DNA from 2 places in the Caballeronia sp. ATUFL_F1_KS39 genome. Region 1 is predicted to be linked to the other one. Evidence: predicted binding sites of a transcription regulator. Region 1 holds the regulator's gene; the other holds the start of a gene.

Region 1 (7,033 bases):
ATCCAGCGATGGACAAAGACTCAAGTTCGCAATAATGGCTTCACTGAAAAGCGGACACGCCAACGAGCCAAGTGGGTCCGCTTGCTAAAGATCGCAGTTTCACCTCATCGGGGGCAAGTTTGAACATTCGTAAATTCATCGGCGCGAACAGCCGCGACGCACTGCGCCAGGTTCGTGAAGCGCTCGGCCCCGATGCCATCGTGTTGTCCAATCGCACGCTCGATGACGGCTCGGTCGAGATCGTCGGCGTCGCGGACAGCGACATCGCGTCGATCTCGCCCGCCGCGAAGGAACAGGCAGCACGTTCGGCGGGCACGTCGCGCGCCGCGCTGGCCGCCGCTGCAGCCGCGATGCCGGCGAAGCAGCCGGCCGCGAATCCGTACGCGAGCGGCGATGTGTTCTCGTCCGTCTTCGGCGCGAACACCGATGCGGACGATGAATTTCACGCCGAGCCGGAAGCTGGCGCAGAAGACGACACGCCGCCGACGATGGCCGATTCCAATCCGTGGCTGATCGAGCATGCGAAGCGCATCGCGCAGCAGGCGTCGATGCCGTCGAACCGTCCGCTGACCGCGTCGGCTGCGATCGCACGCGGCATGGGCGTGCCGGTCCCGGTGACTGCGCAAGAGACGCGCGTCGAAAAGACGGCGGACTCGGCCCGCTACGCCATGCGTCAGCAAACGAAGCGCGCGGAAGCCGCCGTCGAGCCGAAGGTCCAAACGCCCGACTGGGCACGCGAAGCCGCGCAAATCGCCGCGCGCCGCGCCGCGCAGAAGATCAACGCGAGCGCGCCGCACGCCGAAGCAGCCGAGGCGAACGCCGCGCCGGCATCGAAGGAACACGCATTCGATGGCTTGCCCGCGAACGCGGCGGCCGTCGTCACCGAAGCGATCCGCACGCGCATGGAGCAGGTCGTCAACGAAACGGTGATGAACGAGCTTTCGTCGATGCGCTCGATGATGGAAGAGCACTTCTCCGGTCTCATGTGGGGCGAGCGCCAGCGCCGCAACCCGACGGGCGGCGCGCTCACGAAGCGTTTGTTCGCCGCCGGTTTCTCGGCGCAGCTCGTCCGCATGATGGTGGACAACATGCCGGAACTCGAGAGCGTCGAAGGCGCGCTCGAGTGGGTGCAGCAGGTGCTCGAATCGAACATTCCGGTGATGGACAGCGAAGACGCGCTGATGGAACGCGGCGGCGTGTTCGCACTGATGGGCCCGACTGGCGTCGGCAAGACGACCACGACGGCCAAGCTCGCCGCGCGCTGCGTGATGCGCTTCGGCGCAAGCAAGGTCGCGCTGCTCACGACCGACAGCTACCGTATCGGCGCGCACGAGCAACTGCGCATTTTCGGCAAGATTCTCGGTGTGTCGGTTCACGCGGTGAAAGACGGCGCGGACCTGCAACTCGCGCTTTCGGAACTCCGCAACAAACATATCGTGCTGATCGACACGATCGGCATGAGCCAGCGCGATCGCATGGTCTCGGATCAGATCGCGATGCTGTGCGGCGCGGGTCATCCGGTGCAGCGCATCCTGCTGCTCAACGCGACGAGCCACGGCGACACGCTCAACGAAGTCGTGCAGGCCTACAAGAGCGCGGCGGACCAGCCGCCGCTCGCGGGCTGCATCCTGACCAAGCTCGACGAAGCGACGAATCTCGGCGGCGTGCTCGATACGGTCATCCGCTACAAGCTGCCGGTGCATTACGTGTCGACCGGTCAGAAAGTGCCGGAGAACCTGTACGTCGCGACCAAGCGGTTTCTCATCAAGAGCGCGTTCTGCATCCCGCGCGACAACTCGCCCTTCGTGCCGCAAGACGAAGAAACGCCTGCGCTGCTGTCCGCGTTGTCCGCGCGCGCCACGACCGAACTGCATGAGGTGCACTTTGGATAAGTTCGTGCTCGACCAGGCGGAAGGCCTGCGACGGCTCCTTACGCGCGCCGGTTCGCGCGTGGTGGCGGTCGCGGGCGGACCGGCGGGCATCGGATGCACGTCGGCGGTGGTGAATCTCGGCGCGGCGCTTTCCATCCACGGCAAGGACGTGCTCGTGATCGACGAGCACCGCAACGCGGGATCGGTGAGCCGTCTCGTGGGCACCGAAGACGCGGGCGCGCTCGCCTCGGTGATGTCGGGCCGGCGCATGCTCGGCGATGCCGTCGAGCGCACGCCGTTCGGCTTCTCGCTGATGGCCGCGCCGCGCGACGAACGCATCGTTCACGATGCCGCGCAATGCCGCGCGCTGCTCGACGGTCCGGCGGACATCGTGCTGATCGATGCGCAACTCGATCGCCACGGCGCGCTGTCGACGCTCGCGGCGCAGGCGCATGACTTTCTTATTGTGACGCGGGTAGCCGCGTCGGCGATCACCGAGGCGTATGCGTGCATGAAACGACTGCACTACGCCCATGCGATCGGCCAGTTCCGCGTGCTCGTCAATCACGTGCAGAACCCGGCCGACGCGGCGGTCGCGTTCGACAACCTGTCGGGCGTCGCGAGCCGGTATCTGGCCGTGTCGCTCGTGCAGGCGGGATATGTGTCCGAGGATGCGCGCGTCGCTCGGGCGATGGAACTCTCACGCTGCGCAGTCGAAGCGTTCCCGGCCACGGCCGCGGCGCGCGACTACCGCGCAATCGCGGCGGAGCTCCTGCACTGGCCGATGCGCCCCGCGCCTTATATGCGCGATGCGGGCGGCCAGGCCGACGCGCGAAATCCGGTTAGCGACTCTGTACAGGGCGCGCGGGAGGCGTCGCATCGTGCGGCTGCGCTTCACGACTTTGCATTGAGCAGCACGGCGTCGATGTGATCAAGATAGGTGACCAAGATGTATAACGCCCAAGGCAAACTCTCACAGTCGGAAGTGCTGACGAAATACGCACCGCTCGTTCGACGGCTGGGGCTTCAACTCGTCGCCAAGATGCCGGCGAGCGTCGATCTCGACGATCTCATTCAGGCCGGCATGATCGGCCTGCTGGACGCGGCGAGCCGCTACAAGGAAGATCAGGGCGCGCAGTTCGAAACATATGCGAGCCAGCGCATCCGCGGCGCGATGCTGGATGAGCTCCGCGCGAACGACTGGCTGCCGCGCAGCATGCGCAAGACGTCGCGCGAAGTGGAATCGGCGGTGCACAAGGTCGAGCAGAACCTCGGCCGCGCGGCGAGCGAGCAGGAAATCGCCGAGCACATGAAGATGCCGCTCGACGAATATCAGTCGATGCTTCAGGACTTGCACGGCAGCCAGCTGATCTATTACGAAGACTTCGATCGCTCCGCCGACGACGAGCCGTTCCTCGACCGCTATTGCGTCGATCGTTCGGATCCGCTGTCCGCGCTGCTCGACGACAGCCTTCGCGGCGCGCTGATCGAAGCCATCGACAAGCTGCCCGAGCGCGAGAAGCTCCTGATGAGCCTCTATTACGAACGCGGCCTGAACCTGCGCGAAATCGGCGCGGTGATGGAAGTGAGCGAGTCGCGCGTGTGTCAGTTGCACAGCCAAGCGGTCGCGCGTCTGCGCACGAAGCTGCGCGAGCAGGCGTGGACGAGCGTCGAGGCCTGACGTTCCCTAGCTGATCTCGAAGTCCCGCGTCTCGGCGAAGACCGTTTTCCCTTCGCCGAGACTTTTCGCGCGGTACATCGCGCGGTCGGCGGCGCGCAGCACGGCGGTCATGCCGGTTTGATGCGCGGACGCCGCGCTCGAAAGCAGGCATGCGCCGATGCTCGCCGATACCGACACCGGCCGCTCCTGCACCGACGTAATTTCGCCGAGCGCCGAATGGATGTTGTCGGCCACCGACAACACGGCGTCGCGGTCGCGCATCTGATGCGCGAGCACGACGAACTCGTCGCCGCCCAGACGCGCGATGGTGTCCGACTTGCGCATGCGCTTCGCGAGCGAGTCCGCGAAGGCTTGCAGCAGCAGATCGCCGACGGCGTGACCGTAGGTATCGTTCACTTCCTTGAAGCCGTCGAGATCGATCAGAAGGAGCGCGGTGGCGTGATCGCCATTGGCTTCGGGCGCGTTCATCGCGCGATCGACGACTCTTTCCAGCGCGTACCGGTTCGACAGACCCGTGAGCGGATCGGTCGATGCCTGACGCGCTAGATCGCGATTCGCGTTGCCGAGCCGATCGACGAGCACGCTCAGATACACCGATGCGCCGAGTACGCTCAGCGCGAGCCCGATCGCGGCGGGAAGATTCTCGTGCCACCACGGCTGCCAGACGGCCATCGCCGTGACGATGATGAGCGCCGTCGCGCACGATACGGCGAGCGTGCGCTTGCCGTATCGGCATCCCGAACCGATCAGAAACCAGAACATCACCCAGAGAAGCGGCAGCGCCGTTGCGCCGCCCGCGGCGAGCGCGAGCCCGAGGATCGTCTGATCGGCGATGGTCGTGACGGTCAGGCGCGCAACAGAAGGCGCGCTCATGCGGCTGACGATCAGAAGCGTGATCGCCCCATAAGACACATAGAGCGCGACGAGGCGCGTGGTCAGGAAGGCATCGTGTGAAGGGCGGAGCCACGCGAAAACGCCGTAAGCCAGAAGAACCACCGCTCCCATCCAGACCCGCAGCGTGGCCTGCTCGCGTTCCGGATTCCGGTGTTCGGACCATGCGAAGGCATAAGTCCGGCGTGCCGGTTGATGCGCCTGCTCCATACTGAACCCCTGGATGGTGATTTCTTTCTTTTATCTTGCTGCCAAGTACTGCGGCCCCGTCGCATGGCATCGGCTGAATGGAGTGGTATCGAGTTGCACCGAGCGAGCGATCCGCTATTTTGCAACGTTTTGCGAAGACGCTGTGTTTCGTGTAAGAACAGCTTAAGAACGTCCATTTCTCATTCACGGCGATGCGCGACGAATCCATTTCTTTGGCTGCCGAATGGCTGCCCGTTTGCAATAGCGAAGACGTACCGGAAGGCGGCGCGCGCGGATTCATCGTGGCCGATGAGCGGATCGTCGTGTGGCGGGACAGCATCGGCGCGGCGCATGCGTGGCGCGATTACTGTCCGCATCGGGGCGCGCAGTTGTCGCTCGGGCATGTGATGCGCGATCAGATCGTGTGTCCGTATCACGGCTGGAGTTACGACATCGAAGGACAGTGTTTGCGGATTCCGTCGAATCCTTCATTGCGTCCGTCGAAGCGCGCGTGCGCGACGACTTTCGTTTGCGAAGAGAAGTACGGCCTTATCTGGATGTGTTTCGGCGAGCCTGCGTATGCGCTCGATTTCTTTCCCGAAGCCGCGATTCCCGGTGGCCGGCGCATCAATCTCGCGCCGCAGACGGTGAGGTCGTCGGCGCCGCGCGTCGTCGAGAATTTTCTGGACATGGCGCATTTCTCGTTCGTGCATGCGGGGATTCTGGGCGAGGACACGCATACGGAAGTGCCCGATTACGAAGTCGTCGCGAGCGATGAAGGTCTGGAAGCGCGGCAATGCCGATACTGGCAACCGGCGGGAATGCCGGGGCAGGGCGGCGGCGCGATGATCGATTATGTGTATCGCGTGAAGCGGCCTTTGATCGCGAAGCTGACGAAGATGGCGTCGGGCGGGCAGGGCGCGCTGCATATCATGCTGGCGGCGTCGCCGGTGACGCAGACAGAGACGCGCGCGTGGCTCGTCTCGATTCACGAGGATGATTCGACGCATTCCGATCGCGAGCTATACGACTTCAATATGGAGATTTTGATGCAGGACACGCCGGTGGTGGAGTCGCAATGGCCGCAGCGCTTGCCGCTCGATCTCGATGCGGAGTTGCATCAGAAGTGCGATCGGATGGCGGTGGCTTATAGGAGGTGGTTGGCGGGGATGGGGTTTGGTTGGGGGACGACGACGGCGAATCGCGACGGCGGACTCGAGTAGTTTCGACTGCGACGGCTGTCGAGTGGAAACGCTTGGCGCGCCCGGCTGGGATCGAACCAGCAACCCCTGCCTTCGGAGGGCAGTACTCTATCCATTGAGCTACGGGCGCATCGGAGAAGGGCTTGCGGAAGAACTACACACGCCGTAAGACGGCTGCAAGGCCCATGCGAATCCGAGAGGATACCTGTTTTCCGTGACGCCGTCCATTGTGCGGGACCGGACGCCCTGCGCGGAACGAGTCACAAAGCATCACACGATTCGGGTAAACGCCCGCTTCGCCGCCCCGGCCACCCCGCGCCGACAGTTAAGCGTTCCGTCTATAATCGACCGTGCCTTTCCCCAAGGCGCGCCTAGCGCACTGCCGTAGCTGTCACGCTGTCACTGAACCGACTCACACCAAAAAACGGGAGACGAGACAAGCATGAGCGAAGCACCCCACGGAGCCCCGATCAAGACACCCGGCCAACTCATCGCCGCGGTCATCGCGGGATTCGGCATCCCGGTCGCCATCATCATCCTGCTCGCGGTGTACGTGAACAATTCCACGCGCACCGGCGCCGGCACGGACATCGAGCAGTCGGTCAACGCGCGCATCGCGCCCGCCGCACAAGTCGATGTCCGCGACGCCAACGCGCCGCGCGTCTACAAGTCCGGCGAGGAAGTCTTCAAGGCCGTGTGCTCGGCCTGTCACGCGACAGGCACCGCCGGCGCGCCCAAGTTCGGCGATGCCGGCGCATGGGCCCCGCGCATCGGCGAAGGTTACGACACGCTGCTGCACAACGCGCTCAACGGCAAGGGCGGCATGCCCGCGCGCGGCGGCACCAGCCCCGACGATTACTCCGACTTCGAAATCGCGCGCGCGGTCGTCTATATGGCGAACGGCAGCGGCGGCAAGCTCGCGGAACCGGCGCAACCGGCATCGGGCGCCGCGGCTGCATCGAGCGCGGCAGCGCCCACCGCAGCCAGTTCGAACGAAAATGCTCAGGCCGCCGCAGCGGTCGCGGCGCTCGCATCGGTGCCGGCGGTTGCATCGGCGGCGCCGGCCGCGGGCGCGCAAAGCGCCGACGCCGCTCAGGCGGGCAAGGCGCTCTACGAGCAGGTCTGTCAGGCGTGTCACGCGGCGGGCGTGCTCGGTGCGCCGAAGTTCGGCGACAAGGCCGCGTGGGCGCCGCGCCTGA
Region 2 (7,033 bases), on a different contig from region 1:
GCTCCTCGGCGTTCGCCGCGAAATGCACGACGACGCCGTTTTTCTCGGCCTCATCGACGAACTGCGCGATGTAATCGGCGAGATTGGACAGCGTGTGTTCCTTGATCGCCGATGCGAGATTGCGCATCGTCTCCCATTCGGGGATGCCGTGCGCCTGCGCGTCGCGCTTGCTGCGCAAGTCCCACAGACGCTTGTCGTGGAACGCAACGTGATCCGGCTTCTGCAGGAACGCGCCCGCCGCCTTCGCGTGATCGATCCGAACGCTTTTGCTCATGCGCGCGCCCCGTTTAGAACCTGCGCGATGTGGATGAACTTCGCATCGGCTTTCATGCGCTCGGCGCAGCCTTGCTGATGCATGAGACACGACATGTCGCCCGACACGATGTACTCCGCGCCCGCGCCGACGTGATCGCGCACCTTGTCCTGACCCATCCGCACGGAGACGGCCTCTTCCGTCACCGAGAACGTGCCGCCGAATCCGCAGCATTCGTCGGGACGCGCGGGCGCGACGAACTCGATACCCCTCACGCGTTCGAGCAGCGTGCGCGGCTTCGAATACGGCGTTCCGGCCACTTCCGAATTCGACGTTTCGCGCAGATGCCGCACCGCGCTGCAACTGTTGTGCAGCCCGACCTTGTGCGGAAATTCGGCCCACGGAAACTCGCGCACCTTCAGCACGTCGTGCAGGAATTCGACGAGCTCGAACGTATTGCGCCGCACCTTCTGCACGGCGCTCGTCTGCTCGATCGCGGTGAAATGCTCGCGTACGTGATGCGTGCAACTCGCCGATGGCCCGACGACATAGTCGTAGTCGGCGAAATTGCGCGCGAACACGCGCTCGGCGCCGGCAGCCTCCTTGTGTGCGCCGCTATTGGCCGTCGGCTGGCCGCAACAGGTCTGATCCTGCGGATAGTCGACGTCCACGCCCAGCCGTTCGAGCAGTTCGAGCGTGGCGATGCCGACTTGCGGATAAAAAGCGTCGATGAAACAGGGGACGAACAAGGCGACTTTCATGACGGGTTCGGCGATTTGGTAAGCTTGGTCTGACCAAGACTTTAATGAGATGCCTCTTTCGTGTCAAACTCGGGCATTCCCCGGCTTTCACCTCGCATTCACGCCGAACGATGACTTTCCAGCCCGTCCATGCGCATTCCTACGCCCGCGTGCGTCTCTCCGATGTCGTGTCGGGACAGATCCGGGAATTGATTTCGAACGGCACGCTGCTGCCGGGCCAGCGCCTGCCCGCCGAGCGCGATCTGGCGGAGCAGTTGAACGTGTCGCGTCCGTCGCTGCGGGAGGCGTTGATCCGTCTGGAGTCGGACGGATTCATCCGCGCGGCCGGGCGCGGCGGTTTTGTCGTATCGGATGTGACCGCGCCGCTCGTGTCGCATCCGCTCGCCGCCCTGCTCGAGCAACAGCCGAACGCGAGCGCCGACGTTCTCGAACTTCGCCACGGCCTCGAAACGCTCTCGACCGCCTACGCCGCCGAGCGCGCCACCGACGACGATCTGGCGCGCATCGCCGCTGCCTTCGACGCGCTGCAAAACGCCGTCGCCGAAAAAAGCACGCGCATCGCGGAGAGAGACGCGGCGTTCCATCTCGCCATCGCGGACGCGACGCACAACGTCGCGCTCACGCACGTCATGCACGGACTCAATGAACTGGTGCGCGAATCGATGCTCACGTCGCACCGTCTCGTCGATTACGACGACGAAGTCGAAGCGAACCTGATGACGCAGCATCGCGCGATCTTCGATGCGATCGTAGCGCGCGATCCGGCGCGGGCGCGGGAGTGCGCGGGCGCGCATCTCGATTACGTGCGCACGCTGTATCGCGATGTTCCCGCGAAGAAAAACCGCGCGGCCTGATCCAATCACATTACGAATCTGTAAGCCGCAAGAAAGTGATGATAGGACGTCGCCTACACGCATTTCGGACACGCACGGCTAACGCGGGCGGCGCATCCTCGCGATACTGAAACCGTCGAAAACAACATGCGAAGGAGGACAACATGCCTTATCTACTCGGATGGCTGCTCGGCGTGCCGGTCATCGTGCTGGTGATTCTGTATCTGATCTTTCATTGACCGCATGCGGGCACGAGATGCATCGAAGAGCCAAGGGCGTCGATACAATACGACGCCCTTTCTCTTTTCCGAAGGATGACGATGAACCGCTCCGTCCTCGCGCTCGCCGCATCGCTCGCACTTTTCTCCGGCGCCGGACTCGCGCACGCGGAGGAAATCGCGAGCGTCAACACCAACTTCCGCTTCACCGGATCGGACCGCGTGACCGTCGATGCGTACGACGATCCGCTCGTCCAGGGCGTCACCTGCTATGTGTCCCGCGCGCGCACGGGCGGCGTGAAAGGCACGCTGGGCATCGCCGAAGATCCGACCGAAGCGTCGATCGCGTGCCGCCAGGTCGGGCCGATCAAGATCGCCGAACCGCTCAAGCAGAAAACCGACGTGTTCTCGGCCGGCATGTCCTTCATCTTCAAGACGCTGCATGTGGTGCGCGTCGTCGATACGAAACGCAATACGCTCGTCTATCTGACTTACAGCGACCGCATCGCGACCGGCAGCCCGAAAAACAGCGTGACGGCGGTTCCGATGCCCGAGGGCACGACCATACCGGTGAAGTGACACGCAACTGTCCGGCCGGGCGCGAAGCAAAGTTGTAAACTGGGCGATTCCGCTTATCTCAGAATTGCTCGATCATGCACGCCGACCGTTTCCGCAATGCCGCACGCTACTGGCGCTCGCCGCTCGTGCCGGACGCGGACATGGTCACGGCCGAATACTACGATCACGAATTCTCGCCGCACTGGCATGACGCCTATACGGTGCCCGTGATCGAGGCCGGCGCGGAGTGCTTCGACTATCGCGGCGCGCATCACGTCGCCGAAGCCGGTTCGGTGCCGGTGATCAATCCCGGCGAAGTGCATACCGGCGCGCGGGCCGTCGATGCGGGCTGGCGCTATCGCGTGTTCTATCTGCCGGTGCCGTTCGTCGAAACTCTCGCGCGCGACCTGTCGGGGCGGCCGGAATCGTCGCCGTGGTTTCCGGATGAAATCATCCGCGATCCCGATCTCGCGCGGCGTTTGCAGATCGCGCATCGCCTGCTGGAAAACGGCGCCGACCCGCTCGCCGCGGAACTGGCGCTCGTCGATGCAGTGACGACGCTGCTCGGACGCCACGCGCTCGAACGTCCGCGCATCGCGCCGCTCGCCGCCGACGCGCACCGCGTCACGACGATGAAATCCCGCCTCGCCGAGGATCTCCTCGAACCCGTCACGCTCGCCGAACTCGCGCAGACGGTCGGTCTCTCGACCTTCCACGCGGCGCGCCTCTTCACGCGCGAAACCGGTCTTGCGCCGCATGCGTGGCGCAATCAGCTGCGGATCGTGCGCGCGCTGCCGGCGTTGCGCGCGGGCGCATCCGTGACGGATGTCGCGGCGGCGAGCGGTTTCACGGATCAGAGTCACTTCACGCGCCATTTCAAGCGCACGTTCGGCGTGCCGCCCGGCCGCTGGCGTTAGGCGGTCCGGCCTCGGGAAAGCGCAAGAACGTACAAGCATTCTCATCGACGTTTTGCGTATCCTCGCTTCCATAGGAGGAAATCTTGAAAGCAACACCTTTGCGCGAATTCGCCGCCGGCGCACGCGACACCATCCCGATGATGATCGGCGCCGCGCCCTTCGGCGTGATCTTCGGCACGCTCGTCACCGCAAGTCCGCTCACGCTCTGGCACGGCCAGTTGATGTCGCTCGTCGTGTTCGCGGGCTCGGCGCAGTTCATCGCGGTCGGCCTGATCGCGTCGCACGCGAGCTTCGCCGTCATTCTGGCGACGACGCTCGTCGTCAATCTGCGTCATGTGCTCTATTCCGCGACGCTCGCGCCGTATGTCGCGCATCTGCCGCGCCGCTGGCGCTGGGCGCTCGCGGGCATGCTCACCGACGAAGTTTTCGCCGTCGCCTACGCGCACTATCAGAAGCGCGCGCCGGACGAGATCGGGCCGCACTACTTCTTCGGCTCCGGCGTCGCGATGTATCTGAACTGGCAGTTGTGGACGCTCCTCGGCCTCCTGTTCGGCGCCGCGTTTCCCGGACTGAAATCGCTCGGGCTCGACTTCGCGATGGTCGCGACGTTCATCGCGATCATCGTGCCGCAGCTCGTCGCCGTGCGTTTCGTCGCGGCGGCGCTCGCATCGGGCGTGCTGTCGTTCGCGTGGCAAGGCTGGCCGTACAAGCTCGGCCTGCTCGCGGCGGTGTTCGTCGGCGTGGCCGTCGGCATGGTGCTCACGCTGATGGCAAACCGTCCGCAAGCGAAGGGCCACGCGAAACATCGTCTGAAGAACGCGAAGGAGCGCACGCAATGAACTACGTCACGCTGATCTTCGGCATGGCGGCCGTTACGTTTGCGATCCGCGCCGCCGTGTTCGTGCTGGGCGAACGCCTGCCCTTTCCGCCGATCGTCCGCACCGCGCTTTCGTTCGTGCCGGTGACGGTGCTCACCGCGATCATCGTGCCGATGACCGTCTCGCCGCACGGTAACGGCGCGGAAATCACCTGGCGCAATCCGCAGCTCGTGGCTGCGATCGTCGCGATCATCGTTTGCGCGTTCACGAAACGGCCGCTTTTGACGATTGCCGTGTCGCTCGCGGTGTTTTTCGCGTGGCAGTTCGCCGTGCTGCGCTAAACGTTTTCTCTCCATCAGCCGTTAAACGGCTTTCAAAGAGCATCGAAGAATCCTCAAGTTCCCGAAGCGCGCGCCGATAACAGAAACGAATGGACTCCGCCTGAGACGCGGCGCCGACAGCTTTTCCCGCCTTCGGAGATCGAAGGCGGAACCGGGAACCAACATGCGTCAAATCACCTTATCGTTACGCGACGAGACCATCGCTTCGCTGCAGCGCGATTTCGAAGCGTTCACGCGTCTGTCGCTGAAGCTGGATCCGCAATTCGTCACGCCTTCGTTCGAGGACTTCCTGCGCGCGAAGCTCCTGGACAACAACACGCCGCTCACCGAGCAGGCGGTGCAGCGCATGCTCACGCACGGCCAGTACGCGTGGGCGAAGCGCGCGCTCGACAAGGAGTTTCCGGATGTCGTCGAGATCCTGATCCGGCAGGCAGCCGAGCACGGCTTCGCGTTCGCGATCCGCGCGGACTGGACCGCCGAGGATCTCGTCAAGGCGTCGCGCGCGTGGGCGACGGCGATCGTCACCGAAGCGGACGGCGACGTATCGCAAGTCGACATGCTCGCCTCGCAGATCAAATCGGCGGCGGCGGATATTCGCGAAGTCGAGGAAAAGATGCAGACGCCCGCATGGCGTCTCGCCGATTCGCTACGTCAGCGCGTGTATGAAACCAAAATTTCGGTGGAGACGAGCATCGGTTCGACCGCGCGCGAGAAGCTCGGCGAACTGCGCTGCCTGCTGCGGCTCGGCATCTTCTATGGCTCGATCCAGAAGCAGGAAGCGCAGCAAGTGCTGGAATATCTGCGCTCGCTGCGGCCCGAGCTTTTCGTCGAAGAGCCTTACGACGGCTACACACGCTTCGCAGCATGGCTGCGCAGCATCTTCTCGCCGTCGCCGCGCGCGCCGCGTGCATCGCGCGCGCAGCGCTGAGATTCAGGTCAGTCCCACATTCCCTTTAGGCGCGCCGCGATATCGATCTTCGCTTTCGCGGCCGCAGCCAGCCCCGCCGCCGTCGGCGCAGCGGGCGCGATGACGGGCGGCCACGCGGCCGCTTCGAAGTTCTGCATCAGATGCGGCGGAATGAAACGCGTGCGCTGCGCCCATACGTGACGGTCGCCGAGATGCGTCTGGTTGTACACGTAGAAGCGCTGCGGCGTGATGATGTGCAGGTCTTCCTTCGCGCGCGTCATCGCGACGTATAACAGCCGCCGTTCCTCGTCGAGTTCTTCGTCGCTGCCCGTGCCGAGATCGGACGGAATGCAGCCGTCGACGCCGTTCAGCACGAACACGTTGCGCCATTCCTGGCCCTTCGCCGAATGGATCGTCGAGAGAATCAGATAGTCTTCGTCGAGCAGCGGCACGCCGGATTCGTCGCTGGTCGCGTCGGGCGGATCGAGCGTCAGTTCGGTGAGAAAGCGCTCGCGCGTGGGATACGTCGCCGCGATGCTTTCCATCTGCAACACGTCGCCGATGCGGATCGCCGCGTCCTCGTGATTGCGTTCCAGATGCGGCTCGTACCAACGCCGGATCATTTCGAACTCGGCGGGCCAGCCGGAGTCGCGGCCGCAGAGCTTCGCCATCAGGCCGACGAAACGCGGCCAGTCCTCCGACGCGCGCGCGGGCGCCTGAAACGCGGCGATCGCATTCGACGCCACCGCGTCCGGCGCGCTCACGCTGTCGAGCAGGCGCCCGGCGATCGCCGGTCCGACGCCCGGCAACAACTGCGCGACGCGAAAGCCCGCGACGCGATCGCGCGGATTCTCGGCCCAGCGCAACACCGCGAGCACGTCCTTGACATGAACGGAATCGAGAAACTTCAGTCCGCCGAACTTCACGAACGGAATGTTCCGGCGCGTCAATTCGATTTCGAGCGCCGCGCTGTGATGCGCGGCACGAAACAGCACCGCCTGCGCCTTGAGCTTCATGCCGCCTTCGCGCGCTTCGAGCACTTTTTCGACGACATAGCGCGCCTGATCGGCTTCATCGGCGACGGCAACGACGCGCGGCTTTTGCGCCGATGCCTTGTCGGTCCACAGATTCTTCGTGTAGCGCTCGGTCGCGAGGCCGATCACCGCGTTCGACGCTTCGAGAATCGGCAAGGTCGAACGATAGTTGCGGTCGAGCGTGACGGTCGCGGCGGGCGGATCGAAGTGGCCGGGAAAATCGAGGATGTTGCGCACCGTCGCGCCGCGAAACGAGTAGATGGATTGGGCATCGTCGCCGACGACGGTAAGGCCGCGCCCGTCCGGTTTCATCGCGAGAAGAATGGATGCCTGCAGACGGTTCGTGTCCTGGTATTCGTCGACGAGAAGGTGATCGAAGCGGCTCGCGAGATC

What was found. Region 1 encodes FliA, which starts transcription of late flagellar genes. Its sites were predicted from a motif close to CTAAAGTTTNNNNNNNNNNNGCCGNTA; they were not measured.
Region 2: the regulator FliA is predicted to act here: its motif matches at 4,752-4,778, upstream of NCR93_RS09935 (DUF4088 family protein).

What each region holds. Positions count from the first base shown of each region.
Region 1 covers NZ_JALQDZ010000025.1:125,875-132,907, reverse strand. The annotation lists gene flhF (flagellar biosynthesis GTPase FlhF) at 120-1,892, shown strand; gene NCR93_RS13475 (MinD/ParA family ATP-binding protein) at 1,885-2,802, shown strand; gene NCR93_RS13470 (RNA polymerase sigma factor FliA) at 2,821-3,552, shown strand; gene NCR93_RS13465 (GGDEF domain-containing protein) at 3,559-4,653, opposite strand; gene NCR93_RS13460 (Rieske 2Fe-2S domain-containing protein) at 4,866-5,855, shown strand; tRNA gene NCR93_RS13455 (tRNA-Arg) at 5,889-5,964, opposite strand; gene NCR93_RS13450 (c-type cytochrome) at 6,277-7,033, shown strand, end outside.
Region 2 covers NZ_JALQDZ010000016.1:84,560-91,592, forward strand. The annotation lists gene NCR93_RS09900 (lactate utilization protein B) at 1-274, opposite strand, end outside; gene NCR93_RS09905 ((Fe-S)-binding protein) at 271-1,014, opposite strand; gene NCR93_RS09910 (FadR/GntR family transcriptional regulator) at 1,125-1,868, shown strand; gene NCR93_RS09915 (CreA family protein) at 2,168-2,644, shown strand; gene NCR93_RS09920 (helix-turn-helix transcriptional regulator) at 2,719-3,540, shown strand; gene NCR93_RS09925 (AzlC family ABC transporter permease) at 3,678-4,379, shown strand; gene NCR93_RS09930 (AzlD domain-containing protein) at 4,376-4,699, shown strand; gene NCR93_RS09935 (DUF4088 family protein) at 4,863-5,627, shown strand; gene NCR93_RS09940 (ATP-dependent helicase) at 5,636-7,033, opposite strand, start outside.